One region of the Pectobacterium peruviense genome, then DNA from elsewhere that is predicted to be linked to it. Evidence: predicted binding sites of a transcription regulator. Region 1 holds the regulator's gene; the other holds the start of a gene.
What was found. The regulator ArgR, encoded in region 1, controls arginine synthesis, uptake and breakdown. The targets are predictions, from matches to a motif close to ANTGAATAAAAATACANT.
Positions count from the first base shown of each region.

Region 2: the regulator ArgR is predicted to act here: its motif matches at 3,458-3,475, upstream of argF (ornithine carbamoyltransferase).

Region 1 covers NZ_CP161826.1:4,225,331-4,231,987, forward strand. The annotation lists gene DUT67_RS18990 (DNA-binding protein) at 1-177, opposite strand, end outside; gene DUT67_RS18995 (helix-turn-helix transcriptional regulator) at 365-628, shown strand; gene mdh (malate dehydrogenase) at 892-1,827, opposite strand; gene argR (transcriptional regulator ArgR) at 2,297-2,767, shown strand; gene tsaD (tRNA (adenosine(37)-N6)-threonylcarbamoyltransferase complex transferase subunit TsaD) at 2,868-3,881, opposite strand; gene rpsU (30S ribosomal protein S21) at 4,109-4,324, shown strand; gene dnaG (DNA primase) at 4,478-6,232, shown strand; gene rpoD (RNA polymerase sigma factor RpoD) at 6,387-6,657, shown strand, end outside.
Region 2 covers NZ_CP161826.1:4,436,133-4,442,789, reverse strand. The annotation lists gene DUT67_RS19965 (YhcH/YjgK/YiaL family protein) at 280-744, shown strand; gene DUT67_RS19960 (helix-turn-helix transcriptional regulator) at 1,011-1,694, shown strand; gene DUT67_RS19955 (PAS domain-containing protein) at 1,699-2,364, shown strand; gene argF (ornithine carbamoyltransferase) at 2,418-3,425, opposite strand; gene rraB (ribonuclease E inhibitor RraB) at 3,587-4,012, shown strand; gene DUT67_RS19940 (GNAT family N-acetyltransferase) at 4,208-4,711, opposite strand; gene DUT67_RS19935 (YjgN family protein) at 5,007-6,188, shown strand; gene DUT67_RS19930 (M48 family metallopeptidase) at 6,198-6,657, shown strand, end outside.

The DNA.
Region 1 (6,657 bases):
CTTTTTTACCGTATCCGGCAAGCTATGAATTGAGTATTCCACTCCTCTTCCCTGGACGCCTTTACGGCGGCGTTTCTCCCATCCATCCTCGCGGGCGCGCTTATTTAATCCTTGTCTTGATTTCGGAAGGCCGCCGACTCCAACCAATTCGCTGGTAGCAAACCACTCTTTTTTCATTGCCATTCATCCTGATAGTGCCATCCCTAACAAAAACGCGCTTATTTGGAAATTAATTGAGAATTTTAAGAAAAATTAATGCTATATTATTTCCAAATAATAATGTCATGTTAGCTCGGCATATAACTAACATCCGTTATTTATACCACTAATCTACAGTCGTCTTATAGCAAATAAGGGAAGGATTATGATTTTAAGGAAACAAGACTGGCATCCCGCTGATATCATTGCTGCACTGCGCAAGAAAAATACGACGCTGGCGGCGGTATCGCGAGCGGCCGGATTAAGCTCATCTACGCTAGCCAACGCGCTCTCACGCCCTTGGCCCAAGGGAGAATGGCTTATCGCCGATGCGCTGAGTATTCATCCATCAGAGATTTGGCCCAGCCGGTACTACAATCCAGAGACCAATGAGCTCATCGATAGAAAAAAACTCATCCGCCCCGATTAAAAAAGAAAAGCCGGAGATAGACATCTCCGGCTTTTTATTCTGCGTATTATTAACATTCAATAATACCCTAAATAATTCGAGTTGCAGGCAGGCGGCGACGCAGAGAGTCCCCAGTCACTTACATAAGTAAGTGACTGGGGTGAGCGAGGAAAAATTGGCTTAGCCAATTTGAACGTCGCTTGCGACGGCCCTCTAGGGCGAGGCTCAGAAATGAGCCAAGTATTGCCAACGCACATGCAGCTTGAAGTATGACGGGTAATCAATTACTTGATGAACGTCTCGCCTAACTCAATATCCTGCTTCAGCGTATCCAGCATGCTGTTAAGTGCGTTTTGCTCAAACGCACTTAATGCGCCGATATCTTTACGCTCAGCGACACCATCTTTGCCTAATAAAATTGGCTGTGCGAAGAAGCGCGCATGTTTGCCATCGCTTTCAACGTATGCACACTCAACCACACCGCTTTCACCTTGCAGCGCGCGAACCAGAGACAGACCAAAACGCGCAGCAGCCTGACCCATAGACAACGTTGCCGATCCGCCACCTGCTTTGGCTTCAACAACTTCGGTGCCCGCATTCTGAATGCGCTTGGTCAGATCGGCCACTTCCTGCTCGCTGAAGCTAATGCCAGGAACCTGAGACAGCAGAGGCAGAATCGTCACGCCAGAGTGCCCGCCGATAACCGGCACATTAATATCCTGCGGCTGTTTGCCTTTCAGCTCAGCAACGAACGTGTTGGAACGGATGATATCCAGCGTGGTTACGCCGAACAGTTTGTTTTTGTCATACACGCCGGCTTTTTTCAGCACTTCGGCTGCGATGGCAACGGTCGTGTTCACTGGGTTGGTAATGATACCGATGCAGGCTTTCGGGCAGGTAACCGCAATTTGCTCAACCAGATTACGCACAATGCCAGCATTGACGTTGAACAGATCGGAACGATCCATACCAGGTTTACGTGCCACACCTGCGGAAATCAGCACGATATCCGCGCCAACAAGCGCCGGTTTAGCATCTTCACCGCTATAGCCTTTGATCTTCACTGCTGTAGGAATATGGCTCAGATCGACGGCAACACCCGGCGTTACCGGAGCGATATCGTAGAGGGATAGTTCTGAACCTGAAGGAAGCTGGGTTTTGAGGAGGAGTGCGAGTGCCTGACCGATACCACCTGCTGCTCCGAGAACTGCAACTTTCATCCTAAACTCCTTATTATCGTAAAATAAAAAAGTGCCGTGAATTCATTTGGTTATAAACAGAATATAAAAATGGGGATAAAATCAGTCTACTTATTTTTCTACAAATGAACGAGAGACAAAAAATTCGCTATGTCTCTAATAATAAATCAAAAACAATCATTCGTTTGAAAGGTAAGTAAAGTTAATAAGCTATTGAGCTATAACGTGGTGTTCATTCACGTGCGTTTAACCAGTGGGCTACATTACACCGATCAATGGCGTCCAAACAACATCATTCTGATAACATTTGATTTACTTTTATGTGACGCAGGACGCATTTCTCGGACTACCCGATAGGATGAATTTTTTTGAAAACAGCGACTAGCGCATATATGGGGAAATAGACTGGAATTATAGGCGATTTAATTGCATAAAAATTCACACAACTGCATAATAGAAAGATTAACCATAACAATTAATCCGGTGCAGAATGCGAAATTCGACAAAACAAGAAGACCTCGTTAAAGCGTTCAAAGCGCTGTTAAAGGAAGAGAAGTTCAGCTCTCAAAGTGAGATTGTTCAGGCATTGCAAGACGAAGGATTTGAAAACATCAACCAATCCAAAGTGTCACGCATGCTAACGAAATTTGGCGCGGTGCGCACACGCAATGCAAAAATGGAAATGGTGTATTGCCTCCCTGCTGAACTCGGCGTCCCTACCACATCCAGCCCGCTGAAGAACCTTGTGCTCGACGTTGACTACAACGACTCGGTCGTCGTCATACATACCAGCCCAGGTGCCGCACAGCTCATTGCTCGTCTGCTGGACTCACTAGGGAAGTCAGAAGGGATTCTTGGCACTATCGCTGGTGATGACACCATCTTCACCACCCCAGCAAGAGGCTTCAGCGTCAAACAGCTTTACGAAGCGATTCTGGTACTCTTCGAACAAGAGCTGTAATTCCACTTGTCCGCTGCCGTTTTTTGGTTACTCAATTCTTTGCTGCGCCTTCCTCGCTACGTGTAGGCCGCTACACGTAGCGAGTATCGTTCAGGCATTTTTACACCGCAGGTAATTCAGCCAACGGCCAACGTGGACGAACGGATACGCCCAGCGTCTGGCTTGCGCCATGCAGCAGACGTACGCTGCCCGCATAGGCAATCATCGCACCATTATCCGTGCAGAATTCGGGACGCGCATAAAACACTTCACCACCGCGTTTTGCCATTACTTCACCTAAGCGCTGGCGCAATGTCCGATTTGCGCTCACACCACCGGCCATGACGAGTCGTTTAAAGCCCGTATCATCCAATGCACGACGACACTTGATGGCCAGCGTATCCACGACGGCATCTTCAAAAGCACGCGCAATATCGGCACGCGTTTGGTCGTCATCACCGTTGCTACGAATCGTATTGGCAGCAAACGTTTTTAGCCCAGAAAAACTGAAATCCAACCCCGGACGATCGGTCATCGGACGCGGGAATGTAAAACGTTGAGAATCACCTGCCTGCGCCATTTTCGATAGCATTGGACCACCGGGATAATCCAATCCCAGCAACTTCGCCGTTTTATCAAACGCTTCACCCGCCGCATCGTCAACCGATTCGCCCAGCAAGCGGTATTCGCCAATGCCTGTCACGCTGATGAGCTGCGTATGACCACCAGAAACCAGCAGCGCCACGAAGGGGAACGCTGGTGGGTTATCTTCCAGCATCGGCGCCAGCAAATGCCCTTCCATATGATGCACAGGAACCGCTGGCACGCCCCAAGCGAACGCCAACGACCTGCCGACCGTCGCGCCCACCAATAGCGCGCCAACCAAACCAGGGCCGGCGGTATAAGCCACACCATCGATATCGTCAGCCTGTAACCCGGCTTCACGCAGCGCCGCTTGAATCAGAGGAACCGTTTTGCGCACGTGATCGCGTGAGGCTAGCTCAGGTACTACGCCACCGTAATCAGCATGTAATTTGACCTGACTGTATAGCTGATTGGCGAGCAAACCCACTTCCGTGCCATAAATAGCCACTCCGGTTTCATCACAGGATGTTTCGATACCCAATACGCGCATTGCTGTTCCTACTTTGATGACGATACGAGCATTCGTAAAATGCCGCTTGCTTCAAACTGCGGATAGTCTACCATAAGCGACCTGATTTCTGCGCTGGCCGCGGTTGGGTGTTTTATGATCACCGCAATGCTTTACAAAGGCGTCACGTTTGCAGTAGAATTCCGCACCATTTTGAAAAGGCTGGCACAAGGCCAGCGGCAAACCGAATTTATTGAGGTGAGAGGCACATGCCGGTAATTAAAGTACGTGAAAACGAGCCGTTCGACGTAGCTCTGCGTCGCTTCAAACGTTCCTGTGAAAAAGCGGGCGTTCTGGCTGAAGTTCGTCGTCGTGAGTTTTATGAAAAACCAACGACCGAACGTAAGCGCGCCAAAGCTTCTGCAGTGAAACGTCATGCGAAGAAATTGGCTCGAGAAAACGCACGCCGCACTCGTCTGTATTAATTTTCAGGAGGGTTTCCCTCCAACGCGTGATTAATCCGCAGACTTAGCAGTTGCATACGAAGGCCGTGCTTTCCTAAAGGAAGCGCGGCTTGTTGTCGTTTATAAGCTATATCCAATGTAACCACGTTACAGAAAGGTATACACCAGGGGCTTATGGCTGGACGAATCCCACGCGTATTTATTAATGACCTGCTGGCTCGCACCGACATCGTCGATCTCATTGACGCGCGCGTCAAACTGAAAAAGCAGGGCAAAAACTACCATGCGTGCTGTCCGTTCCATCACGAAAAAACCCCCTCATTCACCGTAAACGGTGACAAACAGTTCTATCACTGTTTTGGCTGTGGCGCACACGGCAACGCCATTGATTTTTTGATGAATTACGATCGTCTCGAATTCGTTGAAACCATTGAAGAACTTGCCACGCAATACGGCCTCGAAGTGCCTTATGAAACTGGCACAGGCCCAACCCAGTTAGAGCGTCACCAACGGCAAAGTCTGTACGAATTGATGGGGCAGCTCAGCGGGTTCTATCAGCAAGCACTGAGCCAATCGATCGGAACACCAGCGTTGCAGTATCTGCAACAGCGCGGTTTAAGCGCAGAGGTTATCAGCCATTTTGCGATTGGTTTCGCTCCGCCCGGCTGGGATAATGTTTTAAAGCGCTTTGGCCGCAATAATGACGATCGCAGCACATTGAACGATGCCGGCATGCTGGTGACTAACGATCAGGGCCGAATGTATGACCGCTTCCGCGAGCGTGTGATGTTCCCCATCCGCGATAAACGGGGTCGAGTCATCGCCTTCGGTGGACGCGTATTAGGCGACGGTACCCCAAAGTACCTTAACTCGCCGGAAACAGAGATTTTTCATAAAGGTCGTCAACTGTACGGCCTGTATGAAGCACAGCAAAACCACCCAGAACTCAAGCGATTGTTGGTTGTTGAGGGCTATATGGATGTGGTGGCGCTGGCACAGTTTGGAATTGATTATGCGGTGGCCTCGCTGGGTACTTCCACGACAGCCGATCACATTCAGTTACTATTTCGTGCCACAGACCTGGTGGTGTGTTGTTACGACGGCGACCGTGCCGGACGCGAAGCAGCATGGCGCGCACTGGAAACTGCGCTACCCTATTTGAATGATGGTCGTCAGCTACGCTTTATGTTCCTGCCGGACGGTGAAGACCCCGACACGCTGGTGCGTAAAGAAGGTAAAGCCGTATTTGAGCAGCGCATGGAACACGCGCTGCCGCTGTCGCAGTTCCTGTTTGAAACACTGCAACAGCAGGTGGATATGAGTTCACCCGACGGCCGTACCAAGCTCAGCACGCTGGCACTGCCGCTGATAGGTCAGGTACCGGGAGAAACGCTGCGGCTGTATTTACGCCAGCAGCTCGGCAACAAGCTGGGAATTTTGGACGACAGTCAGTTGGACAGATTGCTGCCCAAAGTGGCAGATCAGGCTCAGTCCTACCAGCCGCCACAACTAAAAGTCACAACTATGCGTATACTTGTAGGACTTTTAGTACAAAACCCGAGACTGGCTGCAGAGGTTCCTGACCTTGCGCTAGAAGGGATTGAAGAAGACAAAGTTCCCGGTTTATCGCTATTTCAGGATTTGGTGAAAACTTGTAATGCCAGCCCTGGAATGAATATGGGTCTGCTGTTGGAAAAATATCGCGACAGCACGTACCGCAAACAGCTTGAAACCATGGCTTCATGGAACCATATGATTGAAGAGGAAGAGCTAGACGAGAAGTTCAGAATCAGTCTGGCAGAGCTCTACGATCAACTGCTGAAACAGCGACAAGAAACATTAATTGCCCGTGACAGAACGCATGGGCTCAACGCCAAAGAAAAAAAAGAGCTTTGGTCGTTGCAACTGGCGTTGACCAGAAAACACTGATACCGAGGCTTAATTGCCGATAAATAGCAGGGTTGATCCCTGCAAAGAGCCGCTGCAGGGGCCGCGGCGATAAGAAAAATACCCCTAATGCTATTGTTAGCGAACTACGCTGACCGACACCAACCCAAATACTCTGAAGTGTGGATACCGTCTTATGGAGCAAAACCCGCAGTCACAGCTGAAGCTGCTTGTTACCCGTGGTAAGGAGCAAGGCTACCTGACCTATGCTGAGGTCAATGACCATCTGCCGGAAGATATCATCGACTCGGATCAGATCGAAGATATCATCCAGATGATTAACGACATGGGCATCCAGGTGATGGAAGAAGCACCGGATGCTGACGATCTGTTGCTAGCCGAAAACACCAATGATGCCGATGAAGATGCGGCAGAGGCTGCTGCGCAGGTTCTATCCAGTGTTGAAT
Region 2 (6,657 bases), 210 kb from region 1:
AGCGGATTTTTTGGTGTAACGGTGCATGACCCCTCCCGGCAAACTGTCGGAAATTATACGCGCCGACTAGGCTATTTCAAGCATAAAACGTGGTTTTTTACGCATCGCAATCGGTTGCTTAGCGAATGCGCTATGCATGGCGGCCGTAGAGGGAATAAGGCCAACTGATAAGAGTGATGAGTGGTTCACTGTTTCGGATTAACACGCTGGCGGGTGTCACATTTGGAGAGTATAAGGATTGTAAAACAGAGTTTCATTTTTTATATCAACGAGGTTTTTATGATTACTGGCAATGTCCACCACCTTGATCTGGTTCCTTATCTGCCTGCCAAACTGCGTGAAGCGATTGAATATGTGAAGCAAAACATCACGGCAGACACGCCGTTGGGCAAGCATGACATCGAGGGTAACAGCGTGTTTGTGCTGATCTCCAACGACAGCACAGACCTGCTGGAGAAACGTCGTGCTGAATACCACGCCAAGTATCTGGACATTCAGATTGTGTTGTCCGGTGTGGAAGGGATGACGTTCAGCAACTTGCCTGCGGGCAAGCCAGATACCGATTGGTTGGCGGATAAAGACATTGCCTTCCTGCCAGCGGGTGAACAGGAAAAGCTGTTTGTGATGCAGGAAGGGGATTTTGTCGTCTTCTTCCCAGGAGAAGTGCACAAACCGCTGTGTGCCGTGGGCGAACCTGCACATGTGCGCAAAGCTGTGGTGAAAATAGACGCATCGCTGGTGTAGGATTTCAGTGAACACTGGCAGCAAGGCCTAGAAAAAAAACAGCCAGTCAGTTGCTTAACTGACTGGCATTATTCAGAAAATGATTTTCTTGCTAGAAAATTTCATGACCTTTCGATTATAGGCATGTTATTACTTTACATTATGTAGGATGTTATCCCTGGTATTGGCCTGTCACAGACCTTTTATTCTCTTTTAGTTTTTATAAACAGGTACATATCAGGTACGGTATATTTTATGTAGGGTAATTTTAATGTAGGGATACACTGATGAAACCAATTACATTACCTGACAGATTAATCGCAATGTTCGAAAGCGATCCTCTCGTCGGCTGGGCAGTAAAAGACACAAGCTCCCGTTTTATTTATGTCAATAACACCTTTAAAACCTGGCAAACCATATCAACTCGTTATGATTATGAAGGCTTGAATATTAGGGATATCCCTGTTCCTGTAGCCGAATTTTCAGACATTTTTAACCAGCAGGAACGAGAGATAGAGCGTACAGGTAAGGCGGTGAGAGCCATTACAACGCATATTCAAGGCACGGAAAAAATAATGCAGCCTGCCTACAATATTCAGGAGCCACTCTATGATGAACATCACAACTGTGTAGGCACAGTTATCAGCGTCAGACACGTCAGGATCATCACGCCGACCTCGTTGCTGAATGGAACAATAATGCAACACTCCACCTTCGAGTCCCCTTCTAAATTATTTACCGAGAAGGAATGGGAGGTTATTTATCTGTTGGTCTGTGGGATGATGCTTAAAGATATAAGCAGCATCCTTTCAATCACTGTCGATGCCGTTAACAGCAGACTCCGAAGCTGCTACAGAAAAACAGGCTTGAATTCACTATCAGGCCTAAAAGAATACTGTAGAGATAACAGTTTTGATAACTACATCCCACTGTTCTTTCTGAAAAAAGGACATATCATTATCCGAGGCTAACCTGATGGATCCAGATTTGACTCCTGTTGAGTATTACTTTGATAACTCTTTGTTTGGCTGGGCAATAAAGGACTGCAACTCCCAGTATGTTTATGGCAATAAGATGGTATGTCAGTATTTCGGCGTAACAGAAAATAACCTTTTAGGTTGTCTCGACACTGACTTAACGCCCGATGTCAGCGAGCACTACGACCATATACTGTATGACGATCAAAAAATATTGACCACAAATGAAATGAGTATCGTCCTCAAAACATTTGATTACGGAAGACAAAATAGACTCAGGTCTTTTCTGGTGGAGAAGCGTCCTTGGCGGCTCAATGATGGCAATGACGGTATTGTTTGCACTTACATAGAAATCACCAATGTTTACTTTTCAACCTTTCTTATGCCACGCGAAAGGAAGCCCTTTGTGTTCACTCGACCGGCAAATATTTTTACAGACAAAGAGTGGGAAGTCGTTCTTTTGCTACAGTGCGGGGTGAAGCAGAACGGTATTCCGGACATACTTGGTATAAGTCCTTCAACGCTTCGTAATAGGATAACGCGTTGCTGTGATAAAACAGGTGTGACAAATAGCGCCACCCTGATCCAGCACTGCAACCAAAAAGGATGGGATAACTACATTCCCCCTTTTTTTCTGATAAAAGGGCATGTGTCGATTACCTGAGGGCCTGCCCACCTCTGATCTGTTTTTAAAACACATCAAAGGCAGGCTAAACCTTAATCCTGTACCAGCGTGGCGACCATCACCGCTTTGATGGTGTGCATGCGGTTTTCCGCCTGATCGAACACGATGCTGTGCGCGGATTCAAAGACTTCGTCCGTGACTTCCATTCCACCGTGCAGGCCATACTGCTCTGCCATTTGCTGACCCATTGTGGTCTGGTCATCATGGAACGCAGGCAGGCAGTGCAGAAACTTCACCTGTGGATTGCCCGTTGCGGCGATCATCGCCGTGTTCACCTGATACGGCCTCAGTAGTGCGATACGTTCTTTCCAGGTTTCTTTCGGTTCGCCCATGGAAACCCAAACGTCGGTATAAATGAAATCTGCGCCTGCAACGCCTGCGGCGATATCTTCCGTCAGGGTTATGCTACCACCTGTTTGCTCCGCCGCTGCCTGACACTCAGCCACCAGACCGGCGTCCGGCCAGCAGGCTTTTGGCGCAACAAGACGTAAATCCAGCCCGGTCAGCGCCGCTGCTTCCAGCATGGTGTTACCCATGTTGTTACGTGCATCGCCAGCGTAGACGAGCGTCATGTCTGACAGCGCTTTACCCGGTAAATGTTCCTGCATCGTCAGCAAATCTGCCAGCAACTGCGTGGGATGGAATTCGTTTGTCAGCCCGTTCCACACTGGAACGCCAGCATATTGCGCCAGCGTTTCGACAATCTGCTGGCCGTAGCCGCGATATTGAATGCCGTCGTACATTCTTCCCAGTACGCGTGCGGTATCTTTGATGGATTCTTTATGACCGATTTGGCTACCGCTCGGGCCGAGATAGGTCACCTGCGCGCCCTGATCGTATGCAGCAACTTCGAAAGAGCAGCGAGTACGAGTCGAATCTTTTTCGAAGATGAGTGCGATGTTTTTACCTTGCAGGCGGCGGGTTTCGGTCCCGTTTTTTTTATCGGCTTTCAGTTTCGTTGACAGGGCTAAAAGATTGGCAATTTCTGCGGGTGTAAAATCCATTAACCTTAAAAAGTGACGCTTGTAGAACGGTTGCATGATGTACCTCTCCATGTGATCCAATAGCATTGATTGAATTAAAATTCACTTTATATGTGTAATTATTCAAATTCAAGTGGTGATATCAAACTTTGTGGTGGAGCAAGCTGCAGGGCTGTGGGACAATAAGTAATATTACGTCGATTAATGAGGACTGAGGCATGGCAAACCGCGAATTACTGGAAGAGCAACGGGAAGAGACACGCCTGATCATTGAAGAACTGCTGGATGATGGCAGCGATCCTGACGCGCTCTATACCATTGAACACCATTTCTCTGCTGAGAAGTTTGAAGTGTTGGAAAAAGTCGCTGTAGAAGCCTTCAAGCTGGGCTATGAAGTGACGGATGCGGAAGAACTTGAAGTGGAAGATGGCGTGTTGCTGATGTGCTGCGATGCTATCAGTGAAGTTGCGCTGAAGGCGGAACTGATCGACGCACAGGTAGAACAGCTGTTAGAGCTGGCAGAACGCCACGGTGTGCATTACGACGGTTGGGGCACTTACTTCGAAGATCCAGATGGTGAAGGCGAAGAAGAAGGCGATGATGAAGATTTTTATGACGAAGATGATGACGGCAAACGCCATTAATCCCCGTCATACTTCAAGCTGCATGTACGTTGGCTTTCCTCGTTCACCCCAGTCACTTACTTGAGTAAGCTCCTGGGGATTCACTGCGTCGCCGCCTGCCTGCAACTCGAATTATTTAGGGGATAGCTTGTAAATTCCCGAAAGAACACGCTCACCGAATGCCGCAGGAATACCCTGCGGCGTTTTTATTTGCCATTACAGCAGCTTCAGCATCGTCACTTCACAATCGGTATGGCCCGTGTTGCCCATTGAATGGGGAATCGGATCGAAGCCCAGAGATTCATACAACCGAATTGCACTGGTCAGGTGGCCGGTTGTTTCCAGATAGCAACGGCGAAAGCCGTGCTGACGAGCAAAATCAAGCGCCTGTATCGCCAACTGACGTGCCAGTCCTTTGCCGCGCACGACGGGTAGAAAATACATTTTCTGTAATTCACATACATCTTCTTCTCCCGCGACCAGCGGGGCAATGCCGCCACCGCCAACCACGCGTCCCTCATATTCAACAATCCAATAGGCGCTTTTTGGCTGGTTATACAGGGCAAACAGCTTATCCAGATTAGGATCGGAAACGGTATAGCCTTTGTCGGCCGTCAAACCAAATTCGGCAGAAACTTGACGGATGACCTGAGCGATAGCGGCATCGTCCTGCGCGGTGATTGGGCGTACCTGAAGATTGGCGGAGGTCGCGGTTGTCATAATACGTACTCTTGTTCTTACGGTTGACGAGGGTAATAATCTTGGCCGATTGTAATACCATTTCAGACCACATTGATGCAACGTCTATACCCGCCATACTTCACGTTACCTCTGTGTTGGCTACTCTGCTGGTTTCTCTATTCCCTGTAATTAATAAGTATATGAACTTGTTTGATTTCTGTTAACTTTTATTGTTGTCATTAACAGGACATGCTTAAATAAGCCGCTTTTTGTATGCCAATAACGTGTTGAATGATGCGTTTATGAGGCTTATTTCTTTTAGGATGAAAGGTTTATGACAATCAAGACTTCAGAAAATAGCACGCAGCATCGCGTGCAGTTTCATGGTAAAGCTGGGGAATATTTTGCAATTTGGCTGGTAAATGCGTTATTAACGGTCATCACTCTGGGTATTTATTCTGCCTGGGCTACAGTGCGCCGCCGCCGTTATTTTTACGGTAATACGGAAATTAACGGTGACCGCTTTGATTACCATGCCCAGCCTATTCAGATCCTTAAAGGGCGCTTGCTGGTTATCGGCGGCCTTATTCTGTTTTATATCGTAATGATGATGTCACCAACGCTGGGGACGATTCTCGCGTTGGCATTTGCTGCACTGATTCCGATCCTCGTGATCCGCAACTGGCGTTATGACGCCATTATGTCTAGCTACCGCGGCATCCGTTTTAATTATCATTGCCAGACGGGCCGTGCATATTGGGTCTTATTGCTTTGTCCTATCCTGCTGTTGCTGGCTTTTTATATCGCTCTGGTTGTTGTTGTCATGATCGGTATGCAGAGCAATAGCCCTATTCTGATTGGGTTCATTGCGCTGGCCATTGCTATTCCAGGGTTTGCCGCAGTAAATGGCATCATGAAAATGATGCAGCTCGATTTCTATGTGAATAACCTGTTCTTCGGCAAAACAGCGTTTAAAGCAGAATTGACGAAAGCGGTATTTATTAAGTTCTCCCTGATTAGCCTGCTGATTTTTGTTCCTTTCCTGATCGCGGCGCTGTCATTCATGAGCTCGTTCTTTTTCACGTTTTTCCAAACGATCATGATGGGCGGTGGAAATGAAGAACTTGTACTAATGATGCTGCTGAGTAATGTCTTTAATTTTGTCATGATGATCATTGTGACGTTGCTGGGCGTGCTGGTTTCCAGTAGCTATCTGGTCGTCGCACAGCGTAATTATCTGTTTAACCAGACCTCGCTGAACGGTGGTGTGAAATTGCACTCTTCCATGCAAACGATGTCTTACATGGGGCTGCTGATAACCAATAGCCTGATCACTATTTTCTCTTTGGGTTGGGCTGCACCGGTGGCAGAGATTCGTCATGCACGTTATCTCGCGAATGCCACTGCGGTTGAAGGCGATCTGGAACTGCTGCACGTTCAAGCACACCAAGACACAGCAAACAGCGCACTGGCCGAAGAAGCGGTACAAGCCCTTGATTTGGGTGTCGGTCTATAAGGCTGTAATATGAATATTGAGGGGCATTATCAATACCCCGGATTGGCGGCCCGCGTGGCCGCTTCTCTTCATTTAACGGACAATGGTTCGACGATGGTGCTGAACACCGGGTCATCGAACACAACATTTGCGTTGGAGCAGGTCACGGTTTCCGATGCGCTGGGTTCCATTCCTCTGACGCTAACCTTTCCTGACGGCGGCCGTTTTGTGCCTGCCGACGATCCCACCTTTCGCGCGTGGTATTCTGCGCGGCGTCGACCAGGGCTTGTTCATCGCCTGGAACGGCATAAGCGTGGCGTCATTCTCACGCTATTTGCCACGATTTTGATCGTCATAAACTACGTTTACGTGGTGCTGCCTTGGGCGAGTTCCGCACTGGCGCTACGCATTCCTACCGTTATCGAACAGCAACTGGGACAAAATACGCTGAAGCTGCTGCGGCACAGTGATTTTAAGCCTTCCAAGCTGC